Aliidongia dinghuensis: one gene and its partner. The protein of the gene in region 1 interacts with the protein of each later gene in a pairwise test. Links are inferred from orthologs where the notes say so. Each region holds a gene or a part of one and is shown on either strand. Other genes may lie near its edges. The genes, in order: IEY58_RS27045 and rlmB.

Evidence for each region.
Region 2: the proteins of IEY58_RS27045 (region 1) and rlmB interact in binary tests that used the Escherichia coli proteins (3 or more experiments, as listed by UniProt). The link is inferred for Aliidongia dinghuensis from one-to-one orthologs.

Annotation. Positions count from the first base shown.
Region 1 is NZ_BMJQ01000017.1:65,664-73,645, reverse strand. The notes cover bases 2,821-5,659. They hold IEY58_RS27045 (NAD(P)H-hydrate dehydratase), read left to right. Parts: upstream 2,821-3,426; coding sequence 3,427-4,893; downstream 4,894-5,659. Other genes in these bases: IEY58_RS27040 (1-deoxy-D-xylulose-5-phosphate synthase N-terminal domain-containing protein), read left to right, coding at 4,989-5,659; IEY58_RS27050 (HpcH/HpaI aldolase family protein), read left to right, coding at 2,821-3,407. In the rest of the region: IEY58_RS27065 (pyridoxal phosphate-dependent aminotransferase), read right to left, coding at 1-952; IEY58_RS27055 (acyltransferase family protein), read right to left, coding at 1,293-2,405; more of IEY58_RS27050, read left to right, coding at 2,640-2,820; more of IEY58_RS27040, read left to right, coding at 5,660-7,349; tig (trigger factor), read left to right, coding at 7,629-7,982. UniProt on the Escherichia coli protein: Bifunctional enzyme that catalyzes the epimerization of the S- and R-forms of NAD(P)HX and the dehydration of the S-form of NAD(P)HX at the expense of ADP, which is converted to AMP.
Region 2 is NZ_BMJQ01000010.1:245,607-253,774, forward strand. What follows is about bases 3,060-5,777. They hold rlmB (23S rRNA (guanosine(2251)-2'-O)-methyltransferase RlmB), read left to right. Parts: upstream 3,060-3,904; coding sequence 3,905-4,651; downstream 4,652-5,777. Other genes in these bases: tuf (elongation factor Tu), read right to left, coding at 3,060-3,281; IEY58_RS19995 (DUF1194 domain-containing protein), read left to right, coding at 4,681-5,448; ettA (energy-dependent translational throttle protein EttA), read right to left, coding at 5,435-5,777. In the rest of the region: rplA (50S ribosomal protein L1), read right to left, coding at 1-497; rplK (50S ribosomal protein L11), read right to left, coding at 502-936; transcription termination/antitermination protein NusG, read right to left, coding at 1,101-1,634; preprotein translocase subunit SecE, read right to left, coding at 1,639-1,836; more of tuf, read right to left, coding at 2,091-3,059; more of ettA, read right to left, coding at 5,778-7,117; IEY58_RS20005 (DUF2087 domain-containing protein), read right to left, coding at 7,288-7,872; IEY58_RS20010 (M20/M25/M40 family metallo-hydrolase), read left to right, coding at 8,008-8,168. UniProt on the Escherichia coli protein: Specifically methylates the ribose of guanosine 2251 in 23S rRNA.

The DNA of each region.
Region 1 (7,982 bases):
CGCCGGGCAGCCGGTTGAGCGCCGCCACGATGCGGCCGCGCCGCTCGGCAAAGGCATCGACCATCTGCCGGGCCGGCGCGCGCGGGCCCTCGAGTGCCGCGATGCCGGCCCATTGCGCGGCCGCATTGACGCAGGAATGGCTGTTGACGGCTAGGCGCTCGGCCAGGGGCAGCAGTGCCTTCGGCCAGACGCCGTAGCCCAGGCGCCAGCCGGTCATCGCATAGGTCTTGCTGAAGCCGTCGAGCAGGATCAGCCGGTCGGCGAGTTCCGGATATGTGAGCAGGCTCACATGCTCGGCGCCGTCATAAAGCATCTCGCCATAGATCTCGTCGCTCATGACGGCGACGTGCGGATGGTGGGCGAGGCCCGCGACCAGCTTGTCGATCTCGGCCCTGGGCACGACGCCGCCGGTCGGGTTGGCCGGGCTGTTCAGGATCAGCAGACGCGTGCGCGGCGTGATGCGCGCGAGCACGTCCTCGGCCGTCAGCGCAAAGCCCGTCGCCTCCCTGAGCGGCAGCGGCACCGCGGTGGCGCCGGTGTAGCGGATGACGCTCTCGTAGATCGGGAAGCCAGGATTGGGATAGATGATCTCCGCACCCGGCTCGCCGAACATCGAGATCGCGAAGAACATCGTGACCTTGCCGCCCGGTACCACCAGCACCTGGACCGGATCGACGGTGACGCCGTGGCGGCGGTGGAGGTCGATCGAGATGGCGCGGCGCAGCTCGGGAATGCCCTGGGCCGGCGTATAGCCGTGATGGCCGTCGGCGAGCGCCTTGACCGCCGCCTCGACGATATGGCCCGGCGTCGAGAAGTCGGGCTGGCCGATGCCGAGATTGATGATCGAGCGGCCCTGGGCCTCGAGCGCCTTCGCCCGCGCCAAGACCTCGAAGGCGGTCTCGGTGCCGAGCCGCCCCATGCCTGCTGCGACCTTGAGACCTGTTTCGCCCATGGGCACCCTCCCGCCGTTTCTGTCCGGCCGTCACGCTATAGGCCCGAGGGCGGCTTCGCAACGGGGCGATCCGACCCTCTGTGCCTCCGTCGCGCGCCACCCATGCGTATTCATTCGCGCCATCGGCTTGACGGGTGCGCCGGGGCTGGACTAGAAAACGGCCTCCAAGTGCGGCGGGTGTAGCTCAGTTGGTTAGAGCGCCAGATTGTGATTCTGGATGTCGCCGGTTCGAATCCGGTCACTCGCCCCAAAATCTTCCATTTGAACGAACCTGACTGACGCCGTCACCGCCCCCGCGGCCGGTGCGCGTCCGGCCGTCCCGCTCGCCCGGCCTGTCAGGTCAGAGCGCTGGCCGGGGCTTGCGCAGCGCGATGCGCGCGATCAGGCGGCGGAAATTGCCCTTCTGCGCCTCGGTCACGGGGGCGAGGAGCGCCACGGCCGCGAGCGTGCCGCCGGTCACGACGAGCGGGCTCAGCCGGTCGAGATGGCCGGCCAGTGCCACCGCGCGCAGGAAATAGACCAGCGGATAGTGGAAGAGATAGAGCGCGAAGGTGAGGCCGGCCAGATAGCGGATCGGCTTCTGCAGGCGGTAGAGCGGGGCTGCCAGATCCTGGGCGATCGCAGCCAGGCCGACGAGCAGCGCTGAAAACAGGATGCCGGTCACGTAATTGGCGAGGAAGCCCTGGGAATTGCTCAAGAGCGCCACGGTCTGGTCGCCGAAGAGGTCGACGACCGCCCGATCGAGCGCCGTCTTGATGCCGAGGCTGAGGAACAGGACATAGGCCGCGACCGAGCCCACGACCAGCAGGGTGCCCACGAAGCGGCCGACCCGTTCGGCTTGCACCAGGTAATATATTGCCACGCCCAGCACCCAGAGCGGCATCAGCAGCAGGATCTTGGGGCCGGCGGCGAGTGCAGCGAGGCCGGCCCAGAGCCAGCGATAGCGTCCGCCCCACACGACGAGCGCGAACAACAGGTAATAGACCGCCTCGTATCCCAGCGACCAGAGCGGGCTGTTGACCCCGGGCCAGACGTCCCACCACCAGATCTCGTTCAGGAACAGCCCGCTCGCCGCGAGCTGCAGGCCGATCGGCCGGCCGATGTTGGCAAGCGTCGCAGGATCGGTCCAATGGTCGGCATAGAGGGCCGGCGCCAGCCAGCTGCCGGCCGCGTCGAGCAGCACCGTCGCGACGAGCGCCGGCAGCACGACGGAATAGAGTCGCGCCAGGCGATTGAGCGCGTAGGCGCCGGGGGTCCGATCCTTCGTCTCGGCGCTGTAGGCGATGACGAAGCCGGACAGCACGAAGAACACGATGACCGGCTCCCGCTCGGTCAGGACCAAGCGATAGGGCAGGCCGGAGCCGAACTTGCCGAAGGCGGCGTGATGAAAGAAGACGAGCAACGCCGCGACAAAGCGGATCACGTCGAGCAGCAGGGAGAGCGGTCGGTTCACGGGACAGCGATTCCGGTCAGGGATGAGGCGAAGAAGAAGGTTCTTCGAGGCATCGATCTGAGCAGCGCGGTCCTCGTTCGGACACCTCTAGGTTTATTTATTTTCTTGCAGATGTCGAGGCTTATTGCCGCAAATTTTCGATAATGAGCGCAAACCGTCATCGCTCGGCAATCGTTCCAAGCGGCGTTAGAGTGGCTGCCTTGCTAAACGGAAATGAATCCCGAGGAGACGAGCATGTGGCGACCCAACGGCGTGAAGGCGCGGCTCAAGGCCGGCGAGGCGGTCTACGGCCTGTTCCATGGCTTCGCGAGCCCGCTGGTCGCCGAGCTTTTGGGGCTCGTCGGCTATGATTTCGTCTTGATCGACGGCGAGCACGGGCCGGGCGACGTGATGACGCATCTGGCGCAGGTCCAGGCGGTGCAGGCGACGCCGGCCATGGCCATGCTGCGCGTCGCCGTCAACGAGCCGACCCAGTTCAAGCGCGCGCTCGACATCGGCGTCGAGGGTGTGATGGTGCCGAACGTCACGAGCGCGCTCGAAGCTGCGGCTGCGGTCGAGTCCTGCCGCTATCCGAACGGCGGCAAACGCGGCTTCGCGGCGCCGATCCTGCGCGCGGCGAACTTCGGCCTGGTGACGGCGGAATATATCGCCCGGGCGGCCGACGAGCTCTTGATCGCGGTGCAGATCGAGACGCTCGCCGGGGCGTCGCGCGCGGCGGAGATCGCCGCGGTCGACGGCGTCGACGTGGTGTTCATCGGCCCGAACGACCTCTCGGGCGATCTGGGCGTGCTGGGCCAGTTCGACCATCCGGACTACGTCAAGGCCGTGGCCGCGATCGAGGCCGGCGTGAAGTCGGCCGGGAAGGTCCTGGGCTGCCTGCCGTATCCGGGCGCCGACCCGGTCGAGCTCCATCGGCGCGGCCATCGCTTCATCTGCTCGGGCGCCGACGTGGCGCTGCTGCGCGACGCGGCGCTGGCGCAGCTGCGCAGCCTGCCGCGCTGACCCCGAAGGCTGACCCACGATGGCGCTCGCGACCGCCCTCCTGACCCCGGCCGAGATGGGCGAGGTCGATCGCCGCACCATCGCCGGCGGCACGGCCGGCGCGCTCCTCATGGAACGGGCCGGCGCCGCGGTCGCGGCCGAAATCGGGCGGCGCTGGACGCGCCGGCCCGTCGCGGTGCTGTGCGGCCCCGGCAACAACGGCGGCGACGGCTTCGTCGTGGCACGGCGGCTCGCGGCCGAGGGCTGGCCGGTCCGGCTGGCCTTGCTGGGCGAGCGCGCAGCACTCCGTGGCGACGCCGCCCATCATGCGGCCCTATGGCTCCAGCCAGTCGAGCCGCTCGGTCCGGCCGCGCTGGACGGCGCCGGCCTGGTCGTCGACGCGCTCTTCGGCGCGGGGCTCAGCCGGCCGCTTGATGCGCCGGTGGCCGGTCTCCTGGCCGAGGTCGGCCGCCGGCGCTTGGCCGTTGTGGCGGTCGACGTGCCGAGCGGCCTCGATGGTGCCACCGGCCTGGCATCGGGCGCGGTCGCGGCCGATCTCACCGTGACGTTCGGCTGGCTCAAGCCCGGTCATCTGTTGCAGCCAGGCCGCGACCTGTGCGGCGAGACCGTGCTGGCCGACATCGGCCTCGACCCGGCGGCCCTCGACGCGCTCGGGGTCAAGACCTGGGCGAACGATCCGGCGTCCTGGCGCGTCGCCCTGCCGCGTCTTGCGAGCGGCACACATAAATATATGCGCGGCCACGCGCTGGTCCTGGGCGGGTGGCCGATGAGTGGGGCAGGGCGACTCGCCGCCCGGGCCGCCGCGCGGGCCGGTGCCGGCCTGGTCACGGTCGCAGTGCCGCCAGCCGGGCACGGGACCTATGCGGCGGCGTTCGAAAGCCAGATCGTCCGGCCGCTCGCCGATGCGCATGCGCTGGACGCGCTGCTCGCCGATCGCCGCTTCACCGGCCTGCTGCTCGGCCCGGGGGCGGGCGCCGGGGGGACCACGCGGGTCATGGCGCTGCGCCTGCTCGCGGCCGAGCGGCCGTGCGTGCTCGACGCCGATGCGCTTACCGCCTTTGCCGACGCGCCGGCCGAGCTCTTCGCCGCGATCCGCGCGCCGACCGTGTTGACGCCGCATGCCGGCGAATTCGCGCGCCTGTTCAAGACGTCGGGCGACAAGCTGACCCAGGCCCGTGCCGCTGCAGCCGAGAGCGGTGCCGTCCTGGTCCTGAAGGGCGGCGACACGGTCGTCGCCGCACCCGACGGGCGCGCGGTGATCAATGCGAACGCGCCGCCGACGCTCGCGACCGGCGGCACCGGCGATGTGCTTGCCGGCCTGATCGTCGGGCTGCTCGCCCAGGGCATGCCCGCATTCGAGGCGGCCGCCGCCGGAGTGTGGCTCCACGGTGCCGCGGCCGCGACGTTCGGTCCAGGGCTGATCGCCTCCGATCTGCCCGACCGGATCCCCGTCGCGCTGCGGCGTCTCGGCCGGTCACGGGCCTAGCATCGCGCGGCTTGCTCTCCGGCGCCGGTTGGGGGAGAACAGCAAAAAAGGGATGCCTGCCGCCCCTCAAAGCCCCTCGGGAGAGACCGCCGTCCATGGCCAAGCTATCGATCGTTCCGCCGCCCGCTCCGCCCACCATTGCGCCCGAGCGGATCCGCCGCCTCGAAGCGCTGGCCGAGAGGGTACTGTGGCTTTCGGCCTGGACGATCCACAACGCGAACCATGTCCGGCCGAACCGCGACGGGCTCAAGGTCGGCGGCCACCAGGCCTCGTCCGCCTCGCTCGTCACGCTGATGACGGCGCTTTACCTGGACGTGCTCCGGCCGGAAGACCGGGTCGCGGTCAAGCCGCATGCCTCGCCGGTGTTCCACGCGCTGCAATATCTCCTGGGCCACCAGACGCGCGAGAAGCTCGAGCGCTTCCGCGCGTTCGGCGGGGCGCAATCCTATCCGTCGCGCACCAAGGACACGGACGACGTCGATTTCTCGACCGGCTCGGTCGGCCTTGGCGTTGCGATCACGCTGTTCGCCTCGATCGCCCAGGATTTCGTCAAGCTCAAGGAGCTTTCGGCCGACAAGCGGCCGCCGGGCCGTATGGTGGCGCTGGTCGGCGATGCCGAACTCGACGAGGGCAACGTGTTCGAGGCGCTGCTCGAGGGCTGGAAGCACGATGTCCGGAACCTCTGGTGGGTTATCGACTACAACCGCCAGAGCCTCGATTCGATCGTCAACGACCGGCTGTTCAACCGCATCGACAGCCTGTTCGAGATGATGGGCTGGCGCGTCGTCACCTTGAAATACGGCAAGCGGCTCGAAGCCGCCTTCGCGCGGCCCGACGGCGAGCATTTGCGCCAGTGGATCGACGAATGTCCGAACTCGCGCTATTCGGCGCTGGTCTACAAGGGCGGCGCCGGCTGGCGCGAGCACCTTCAGCGCGACTTGAACCGCTATCCGGGCATCCGCCGCATCCTGGACGAGCATGACGACGACCAGCTCCATGCGCTCATGACCAATCTTGCCGGCCATGACATGGAAGCGGTGCTGGAGGCGTTCCACGGCATCGAGGACGACACGCCGACCTGCTTCATCGCCTATACGATCAAGGGCCACGGCCTGCCGTTCGCCGGCCACAAGGACAACCACGCCGGCCTCATGAACAAGGAGCAGATGGCGGGCTTCAAGACGAAGCTCGGCATCCCGGACGGCGCCGAATGGGATAAGTTCGCCGGCGCCAAGCTGCCCGAGGCCGAGCTCCAGGCGTTCCTCGACCAGGTGCCGTTCGCGGCTGCAGGCGAGCGTCAGTACCGGGCGGCAGCCGTGCCGATCGGCGACCTGCCGGTGCCGGCGGTCGGCGGCAGCAAGGCCTCGACCCAGGAAGGCTTCGGCAAGATCCTGAACGACCTTGCCGGCACCACGAGCCCGCTCGCCGACCGGATCGTCACCACCTCGCCCGACGTCACGGTCTCGACCAATCTCGGCGGCTGGGTCAACCGGCGCGGCATCTTCCACCGGCGCGAGATCGCCGACACGTTCCGCGACGAGAAGGTCGTCTCGGCCCAGCGCTGGGCCATGGCGCCCGGCGGTCAGCACCTGGAGCTGGGCATCGCCGAGCACAACCTGTTCCTGATGCTGGCGGCGCTGGGGCTGACGGCCCCACTGTTCGGTGCGCGGCTCTTGCCGGTCGGCACGCTCTACGACCCGTTCATCAATCGCGGCTTGGACGCGCTCAACTATGGCTGCTACCAGGATTCGCGCTTCATGGTCGTGGCGACGCCGTCGGGCTTGACCTTGGCGCCCGAGGGCGGCGCGCATCAGTCGATCAACACGCCGCTCATCGGCATAGGCCAGGCCGGGCTCGCGTCGTTCGAGCCGGCCTATGTCGACGAGCTAGGCGTGCTCATGGCCTGGGGCTTCGACTATATGCAGCGGCCGGCGGGCGAGGGCGGGTCGATCTATCTCCGGCTTTCGACCCGGCAGATCGAGCAGCCGGCGCGGACGCTGACCCCGGCCTTGCGCGACGGCATCGTCGCCGGCGCCTATTGGCTGGTCGAGCCGGCGTCTGGCGCCGAGCTCGCTATCGTCTATTGCGGCGCCGTGGCGGAGGAGGCGCGCCGGGCGCATCAGGCGATCCTGGAGGATATCCCGGGCGCCGGCCTGCTGGCGGTGACGTCGCCGGACCGGCTGCACGCGGACTGGCTCCTGCATCGTCAAGAAGGACGGGGGCCGAGCCATATCGAACGGCTGCTGGCGCCGCTAGCACCCGACGCGGGGCTCGTCACGGTCATCGACGCCCATCCGGCGGCGCTCAGCTGGCTCGGCGCCGCCGGCGGCCGGCGGGTCGAGCCGCTGGGTGTCGATCATTTCGGCCAATCGGGCGATCTGCCGGACCTCTATCGCGCCTATGGCCTTGACGAGGACGCGATTCTGGACGCTGTGGCGCGCGCCTGCCTTGCCTGACCGGGGCCCGACGGGCGCCTGATCCGGCGAAATAGCGGTCGCCGCCTGCGTATTTGTCGTGGGATGGCCAAAAAGCTTGTGCTATGTCAACCGGCCGACGTCGGGCCGGCGCGGGCGTGGCGGAATTGGTAGACGCACTGGATTTAGGTTCCAGCGACGAAAGTCGTGGGGGTTCAAGTCCCTTCGCCCGCACCAGCATCGATTGAACGATCAACCCTTGCCAGGGGTGGCGCGCCGTTATCGGACGTGCCGCCCTGCTGACCCATAGGCTTCTTTTTCATGCAGATCACCGAGACCAGCACCGAAGGCCTGAAGCGCGGCTTCAAGGTCGTCGTCGCCTCCCAGGATATCGAAAAGCGCGTTGACGCGCGGCTCGCCGAGGTCGCCAAGACCGTCCGTCTGCCGGGCTTCCGTCCGGGCAAGGTGCCGACCTCGGTCGTCAAGCAGCGCTACGGCGACAGCCTCCTGGGCGAGGTGCTGGAGCAGACGGTGAACGAGACTTCGAGCCAGGCGCTGGCCGAACGCAACCTGCGTCCGGCGCTGCAGCCGAAGATCGAGATCACCTCGTTCGAGAAGGGTGCCGATCTCGTCTACGACATGAGCCTCGAGATCCTGCCCGAGATCCAGACCATG
Region 2 (8,168 bases), on another replicon or contig:
TCGGCGCGGAACTCGACCTGGCCGCCCTTGGCCGCCTTGACCGCCTCGGCGACGTTGACCGTGACCGTGCCGAGCTTCGGGTTCGGCATCAGGCCGCGCGGACCCAGCACCTTACCGAGACGGCCGACGAGCACCATCATGTCCGGCGTCGCGATGCAGCGGTCGAAGTCCATCTGGCCGGCCTGGACCTTCTCGGCCAGGTCTTCCGCACCGACGATGTCGGCGCCGGCGGCCTCGGCTTCCTTCGCCTTGTCGCCGCGGGCGAACACCGCGACGCGCAGTGTCTTGCCGGTGCCGTTCGGCAGCAGCACGGTGCCGCGCAGGTTCTGGTCGGCCTTACGCGGGTCGATGCCGAGGTTCATCGAGATCTCGACGGTCTCGTCGAACTTCGACGTCGCGTTCGACTTCACCAGCTCGATCGCCTTGTCGAGGGCGTAAGCCTGGGTCCGGTCGATGGTGGCCTTGGCGGCCTTCAGACGCTTGCCAACGAAAGCCATGACCTTACTCCCCCACGACTTCGAGGCCCATCGAGCGGGCCGAACCGATCAGCATCGAGCAAGCGCCCTCGAGGTCCTTGGCGTTCAAGTCCGCCATCTTCTTCTGGGCGATGTCGCGGATCTGATCCATGGTCACCTTGCCGACCTTGGCGCCCTTGCCCGGGGTCTGCGTGCCCTTGTCGATGCCAGCGGCCTTCTTGAGGAAATAGGTGTTCGGCGGCGTCTTGGTCACGAACGTGAACGACCGGTCCGCATAGGCGGTGATGACGACCGGAATCGGCATCCCCGGCTCCATGCCCTGGGTCTTCGCGTTGAAGTCCTTGCAGAACTGCATGATGTTCAGGCCGCGCTGACCCAGCGCCGGACCGATCGGCGGCGACGGGTTAGCCTTGCCTGCCGGCACCTGCAGCTTGATGTAGCCGACAATCTTCTTTGCCAATTCAACTCACTCCTATGGGAGAGCGAAGCGCGGTTGCGGCCATGGCGAGCCTCCCGCGCGGTTTGCGCCTGGCCGGGCGGGCCCATCAACGGGCGAGCCCACCAGACAGAACGACGCGACGGCCCCGTTCGCCGAGGCCGCGCGCCGAATTCGTCAAAACGTCGTCACACCTTCTCGACCTGGGAATACTCCAGATCGACCGGGGTGGCCCGGCCGAAGATCGAGACGGCAACCTTGAGACGCCCCTTCTCCTCGTCGACCTCTTCCACCAGGCCGTTGAACGAGGTGAACGGACCGTCGCACACGCGCACCTGGTCGCCGACCTCGTAGACGATCGAGCGCTTCGGCCGCTCGATGCCTTCCTGGACCTGCTTCATGATCCGGGTCGCCTCGGCCTCGGTGATCGGCGCGGGGCGCAGGCCCTTGCCGCCGAGGAAACCCGTGACCTTCGGCGTGTTCTTGACCAGGTGCCAGGTGTCGTCGGTCAGGTCCATCTTCAAGAGCACGTAGCCCGGGAAGAACTTGCGCTCGGTCGAGATCTTCGACCCGCGCTTCACTTCCTGCACCTCTTCGGTCGGCACCAGAATCTCGGCGAAGAAATCCGTCATGCCCTTCTGCTCCGCCTGCTCGCGGATCGACTGGGCAACCTTCTTCTCGAAGCCGGAATAGACGTGCAGCACGTACCAACGATGCGCCATAGAATCAGGCCCCTAGGCTCAGGATCCAGCGCACGCCTTGCGACAGGAGCTGATCGACCGTAAAGAAGAAAGTGGCGGCGATGAACACCATGACGAACACCATTACGGTCGTCACGGAGGTCTCCTTCCGGGTAGGCCAGGTGACTTTCGTCACTTCCTGGCGGACCTGCCGCACAAACTCTGCCGGGCTCGTTTTAGCCATGGTACCTGATCAGACCATCCAGAAACGCGACACCACGGGTTGCCCCGTGGCGGTGCTGTCCATTCGAAACTCTGGGCTGGCAGGAGAGGAGGGGCTCGAACCCCCAACCCCCGGTTTTGGAGACCGGTGCTCTACCAATTGAGCTACACTCCTCCAGGCCCGGAACACCGAGCCGACCGACGCAAAGAGGGGTTCGCCCATTGCATTGCGACGGCCGGCCGAGTGTTATAGGCGGTTTCCCGCCCTTTGGCTAGTTACTTCGTGATAGCGGAGACGACGCCGGCACCGACGGTGCGGCCGCCCTCGCGGATCGCGAAGCGCAGACCCTCGTCCATGGCGATCGGCGCGATCAGCTCGACGTCCATCGCCACGTTGTCGCCCGGCATGACCATCTCCACGCCGGCCGGCAGGCTCACGATGCCCGTGACGTCGGTCGTGCGGAAATAGAACTGCGGACGATAGTTCGTGAAGAACGGCGTGTGACGGCCGCCCTCTTCCTTCGTCAGGATGTACGCCTCGGCCTTGAACTTCGTGTGCGGCGTGATCGAGCCCGGCTTCGCCAGCACCTGGCCGCGCTCGACTTCCTCGCGCTTGGTGCCGCGCAAGAGCGCGCCGATGTTGTCGCCCGCCTGGCCCTGGTCCAGGAGCTTGCGGAACATCTCGACGCCCGTCACCGTCGTCTTCAGCGTGTCCTTCAGGCCGACGATCTCGATTTCCTCGCCGACCTTGATCACACCGCGCTCGACGCGGCCGGTCACCACCGTGCCGCGGCCCGAGATCGAGAACACGTCCTCGACCGGCATCAGGAACGCACCGTCAATCGCACGCTCCGGCTGCGGGATGTAGGCGTCGACCGCCTTCATCAGCTCCAGGATCGCGTCATGGCCGAGCGCCGGGTTCTTGTCCTCGAGCGCCATCAGCGCCGAGCCCTTGATCACCGGAATGTCGTCGCCCGGGAAATTGTAGCTCGACAGCAGCTCGCGCACCTCGAGCTCGACCAGCTCCAGGAGCTCCGGATCGTCGACCATGTCGACCTTGTTCATGAACACGACCAGCGCCGGAACGCCGACCTGGCGCGCCAACAGGATGTGCTCGCGCGTCTGCGGCATCGGGCCGTCCGCCGCCGACACCACCAGGATCGCACCGTCCATCTGCGCCGCACCCGTGATCATGTTCTTCACGTAGTCCGCATGGCCCGGGCAGTCGACGTGCGCATAGTGCCGGTTCGTCGTCTCGTACTCGACGTGCGCCGTCGAGATCGTGATGCCGCGCGCCCGCTCTTCCGGCGCCTTGTCGATCTGGTCGTACGCCGTGAACGTCGCGCCGCCAGTCTCGGCCAAAACCTTCGTGATCGCTGCCGTCAGAGACGTCTTGCCATGGTCAACGTGACCAATCGTCCCGATGTTGCAATGCGGCTTCGTCCGCTCAAACTTCGCCTTCGCCATTTCGTTGACGCCTCACATGCCCGATCAGAGGAAAATGAACAAACCAATATTACCGGCCAGCGCCTAGAGCGGGTCGACTGGAGCGGGTGAAGGGAATCGAACCCTCACAGCCAGCTTGGAAGGCTGGTGCTCTACCATTGAGCTACACCCGCCGAGCCGTTCGCTCGTCAACCGCGCCGATGGTCGCATGGTGGAGGGGGTTGGATTTGAACCAACGTAGACATACGTCGGCAGATTTACAGTCTGCTGCCATTGACCGCTCGGCCACCCCTCCACAGCGCTACGACCATCGTCCGGCGCAGCGGAGGAGCGCACTATGTAAATTTCCGAGGCAATGTCAACTGGCGAAAGCGGGTTGCGCAGGGCCGATGCGCCGCAGCACCCCTATGCAGCGCAAGGATTTACGCCTAAGAGCCGTCGCCGACACTCGTTCTGGAAACCCTGTCATGCGCAAGCGCCCTCGCCCAGCCTCACATCACGCCTCCCAGCATCCCTCGCCGTCGGCGGCGGCGCCGGCCGCACACCCGGCCGGCGCCGCCAGAGTCGCCGGGCGCGGCAAGTCGGCCGAAGCACGGCCGGCCGGTGGGAAGCCGTCAAGCGGGAAGCCGTCGAGCGGAAAGCCCATGGGCAGCGACGAGGCCGCGGGCGGCGCGCCCTGGCTCTGGGGCTATCACGCCGTCGAGGCGGCGCTCCGCAACCCGGTCCGCAAGATCCAGCGCCTGGTCGCGACCGAGGAGGCCGCGGCCGAGCTCGAAAGCCTGCTCGGGGACGCGAGCTCGATCGAGCCGCAGATCGTGCCGCGCGACGCGATCGCGAAGCTCCTGCCGCCCGGCGCCGTGCACCAGGGCGTGGCACTGCTGGCGAAGCCGCTCGCCCCCTGGCTTCTCGAGGATGTGATCCGGCATCTGGGCACGCGCGAGCGGGCGATCGTCGTCGCGCTCGATCAGGTGACCGACCCGCACAACATCGGCGCCATCCTGCGTTCGGCCGCGGCGTTCGGCGCCGCCGCGGTCATCCTGCCCGACCGCAATGCCCCCGAAGTCTCTGGCACGCTCGCGAAATCCGCCTCGGGCGCGGTCGAGCACGTGCCGCTCGTTCGCGTCGTCAACCTCGCGCGCGCGCTCGATCAGCTGAAGAAGGCCGGCTTCTGGAGCGTCGGCCTCGCCGGCGAGGCCGACGCGACGCTCGCCAGCCACAAGCTCGGGGGACGGGTTTGCCTGGTCCTGGGGTCGGAAGGCGACGGCCTCCGGCGCCTGACACGCGAATCGTGCGACCTCATGGCCCGCCTGCCGACCCAGGGTCCCGTCGCGAGCCTCAACGTCTCGAATGCTGCCGCAATCGCGCTTTACGAGCTGGTGCGCGCCGACTGATCGGCTGCTCCTGTCGGGAGGTTCGGAGCATGAAACATTGGCTGACCGCAATCCTGCTGCTCGCCGCCGCCTCCCTTCCAATCGCGACCGGCGCCCGGGCCGCCGAGCCTGTCGACACGGCGCTCGTCATCGCAGTCGACGTCAGCCTGAGCGTGAACGACGAACGCTACGAGCTGCAGCGCGACGGCACAGCAGCAGCGATCGCGAGCCCGGATTTCACCAAGGCGGTCTCGGCCGGCCCGAACGGCGCGGTCGCCGTCACCGTCATGGAATTTTCCGACCCCGACCGGCAGATCGTCGTCATGCCGTGGACCCGAATCGCCTCCGCCGCCGACGCCCAGGCCTTCGCCCAGAAGCTGCACCAGGTCCATCGTAGCTCGAGCGGGCTTACCGGCATCGCGAACGCGCTCCTCGCCGCCGAGGACCTGCTCGTCGACTCGCCCTGGCCGGCCACGCGGCGGGTGGTGGACGTGTCGGGCGACGGCATGAGCAACATCGGCCCACCGATCGAGGAGGTGCGCGACAAGCTGGTCACCGACGGCATCACCATCAACGGCCTGCCGATCCTGACCGAGGAGCCGTGGCTCGAGACCTACTATACGCTCTATGTCATCGGCGGCCCGGGCGCCTTCGTGATCGTGGCCCAGGACCTGGACAGCTTCGCCGACGCCATGCGCCGCAAGCTGGTGGCCGAGGTGACGGTATCCGGCCTGTCACCGCTACCGAGATCGCCGCTCCTTGAAATGCAACGGGCGGGTCCGCACTGGCCCGCCCGTCCTTGGCTCAGCCGCGGGTGAGCGGCTTGTACTGGAAGCGGTGCGGCTCGTCGGCCGCAACGCCCAGGCGCTGCTTCCGGTCGGCCTCGTACATCTGGTAGTTGCCTTCGAACCAGACGACCTGGGCCTCGCCCTCGAAGGCGAGAATGTGGGTCGCCAGGCGATCGAGGAACCAGCGATCGTGGGTGATGACCACGGCGCAGCCGGCATATTCCTCGAGCGCATCCTCGAGGGCCCGCAGCGTATCGACGTCGAGATCGTTCGTCGGCTCGTCGAGCAGCAGCACGTTGGCGCCGGTCTTCAGCATGCGCGCGATATGGACGCGGTTGCGCTCACCGCCCGACAGCTGGCCGACTTTCTTCTGCTGGTCCGTGCCCTTGAAGTTGAACAGCGCCACATAGGAGCGGCTGTTCATCTTGCGCCGGCCGAGGTCGATCTCGTCGAGCCCGTCCGAGACCACTTCCCAGACGTTCTTGTTGGGATCGAGCGCGTCGCGCGACTGGTCGACATAGCCGAGCTTGACCGTGTCGCCGACCCGGAAGTCGCCCGAGTCCGGCTTGTCCTGGCCGGTGATCATGCGGAACAGCGTGGTCTTGCCGGCGCCGTTCGGGCCGATCACGCCGACGATGCCGCCCGGCGGCAGCCGGAACGACAGGTCCTCGATCAGCATGCGGTCGCCGAAGCTCTTGTTGATATGGCCGGCCTCGATGACGAGGTCGCCCAGGCGCGGGCCCGGCGGCAGCACGATCTGCGCCGTGTCCGGCACCTTTTCCTTGGAATGCGCCACCAATTCGTCGAACGCCTGGATGCGCGCCTTGGACTTGGCCTGGCGGGCGCGCGGGCTCGCCCGCACCCATTCGAGCTCGCGGGCGATCGTGCGCTGGCGCGCGATCTCGGTCTTGTTCTCGAGCTCGAGCCGCTTCTGCTTCTCGACCAGCCACGAGCTATAGTTGCCCTCGTGCGGGAAGGTACGACCGCGGTCGACCTCGAGGATCCAGTTCGCGACATCGTCAAGGAAATAGCGATCGTGGGTCACCGTCACGACGGTGCCCGCGAAATCCTTCAGAAAACGCTGCAGCCAGGCGACCGAGGCCGCGTCCAGATGGTTCGTCGGCTCGTCGAGCAGCAGCATATCCGGCTTTTCGAGCAGCAGGCGGCAGAGCGCCACGCGGCGCTTCTCGCCGCCGGACAGCTTGTCGACCTTGGCGTCGCCCGGCGGGCAATTGAGCGCGTCCATGGCGATCTCGATCGTGCGGTCGAGCTCCCAGCCGTTGACCGCGTCGATCTTCTCCTGCAGCTCGCCCTGCTCGGTGATGAGATCGTTCATCTCGTCGTCGGTCAGTTCCTCGGCGAAGCGCGCGCTCACCGCCTCGAACCGCTCGAGCAGGTGCTTCGTCTCCTTCAGGCCGAGCATGACGTTGCCCTGCACGTCGAGCGTCGGGTCGAGCTGCGGCTCCTGCGCCAGGTAGCCGACGCGCACCCCGTCGGCCGCCCAGGCCTCGCCGTTGATCTCCTTGTCGACCCCGGCCATGATCTTGAGCAGGGTCGACTTGCCGGCGCCGTTCGGACCCAGCACGCCGATCTTGGCGCCGGGCAGGAACGACAGCCAGACGTCCTTCAGCACTTCGCGGCCACCTGGATAGGACTTGTTCAAGCCCTTCATCACATAGATGTACTGATAGCCGGCCATCGACCTCTCCAACTCGCGGGAACTTGTCGTCATTTGACGGAAATTTGGGGCGGCGGCGCGCTCTCGTCCGTCCACACGGCGGCGTTTCTAGCGCATCCCGCGCAGCCGGCGCAACCGACCGCGCCGCCGGGCCGCCATGCTTCACACCCCAGTAATCCAGGGCGGCTGCGTCAGGCCGGCAGCCACTGATCTTCCGGCAGCCGCCAATAGACGCCGCGGTCGCGCGCCATCATGCGATATCCCACGAGCTCGCGCCTGAGCGTGGCGCTGTCCTCGTGGTAGCGTTTCAGGATCTCGTTCAACTCCGCCTCCGCGTAGCGCTGGTCGGTCGCAAAGCGCTCGGCGAGGAAGCGCAGGATGACCCAGCGCTTCTTGCGGCTCGCCGGGATCTCCTTCAGCCGGCCGTCCGGCCCAAGGAAATTGTCGAGCACCCGCCGGTCCCAGGCATCGAGCGCCACGCCGTCGGCAAGGGCCACGATCTCGGCGCGCGACGAGAGCCGGCGATTGAGCGCCACCAGCGCGTCGATGTCGAGCGACCACCAATGGGTATTGCCGTCGGGGCGCTGCCGCACCAGGCCCAGCGTCTTCAGCAGCGCCAGATGATGGGAAACGGTCGGCTCGCTCAAGGTCAGGAGGGCCGCCAGTTCCTGGCCGCTGCGCTCACGCGCCGCCAGCAAGCCGACGAGCTTCAGCCGGCTCTCGTTCGCAAGCGCCCGGAAGAAGTCGAGCAGGATCGGCAATGAGTCCGCGGTCATGGCGCACCTGGATAGATCATTATCTAATTTGATATATATCGAATAAGATTGTTTGGGATGCAACCCTTCCCTCTTCTCTGAGCGCGAGCGATCCGGCATGGTGACTGTCTCGCCCCATCGTCCCCGGATCCGCCGATGTCAGAAGCAACTTCCGTCCTGCGTCATCTCGAACAAGACTTCGACCAGGCCGTCGCCCGCTATCTCGAGTTTCTGCGCATCCCGAGCATTTCGACCGATCCGGCCTATGCCGGCGAAGTGCGGCGCGCGGCGGAGTGGCTCGCGAGCCAGCTGACCGG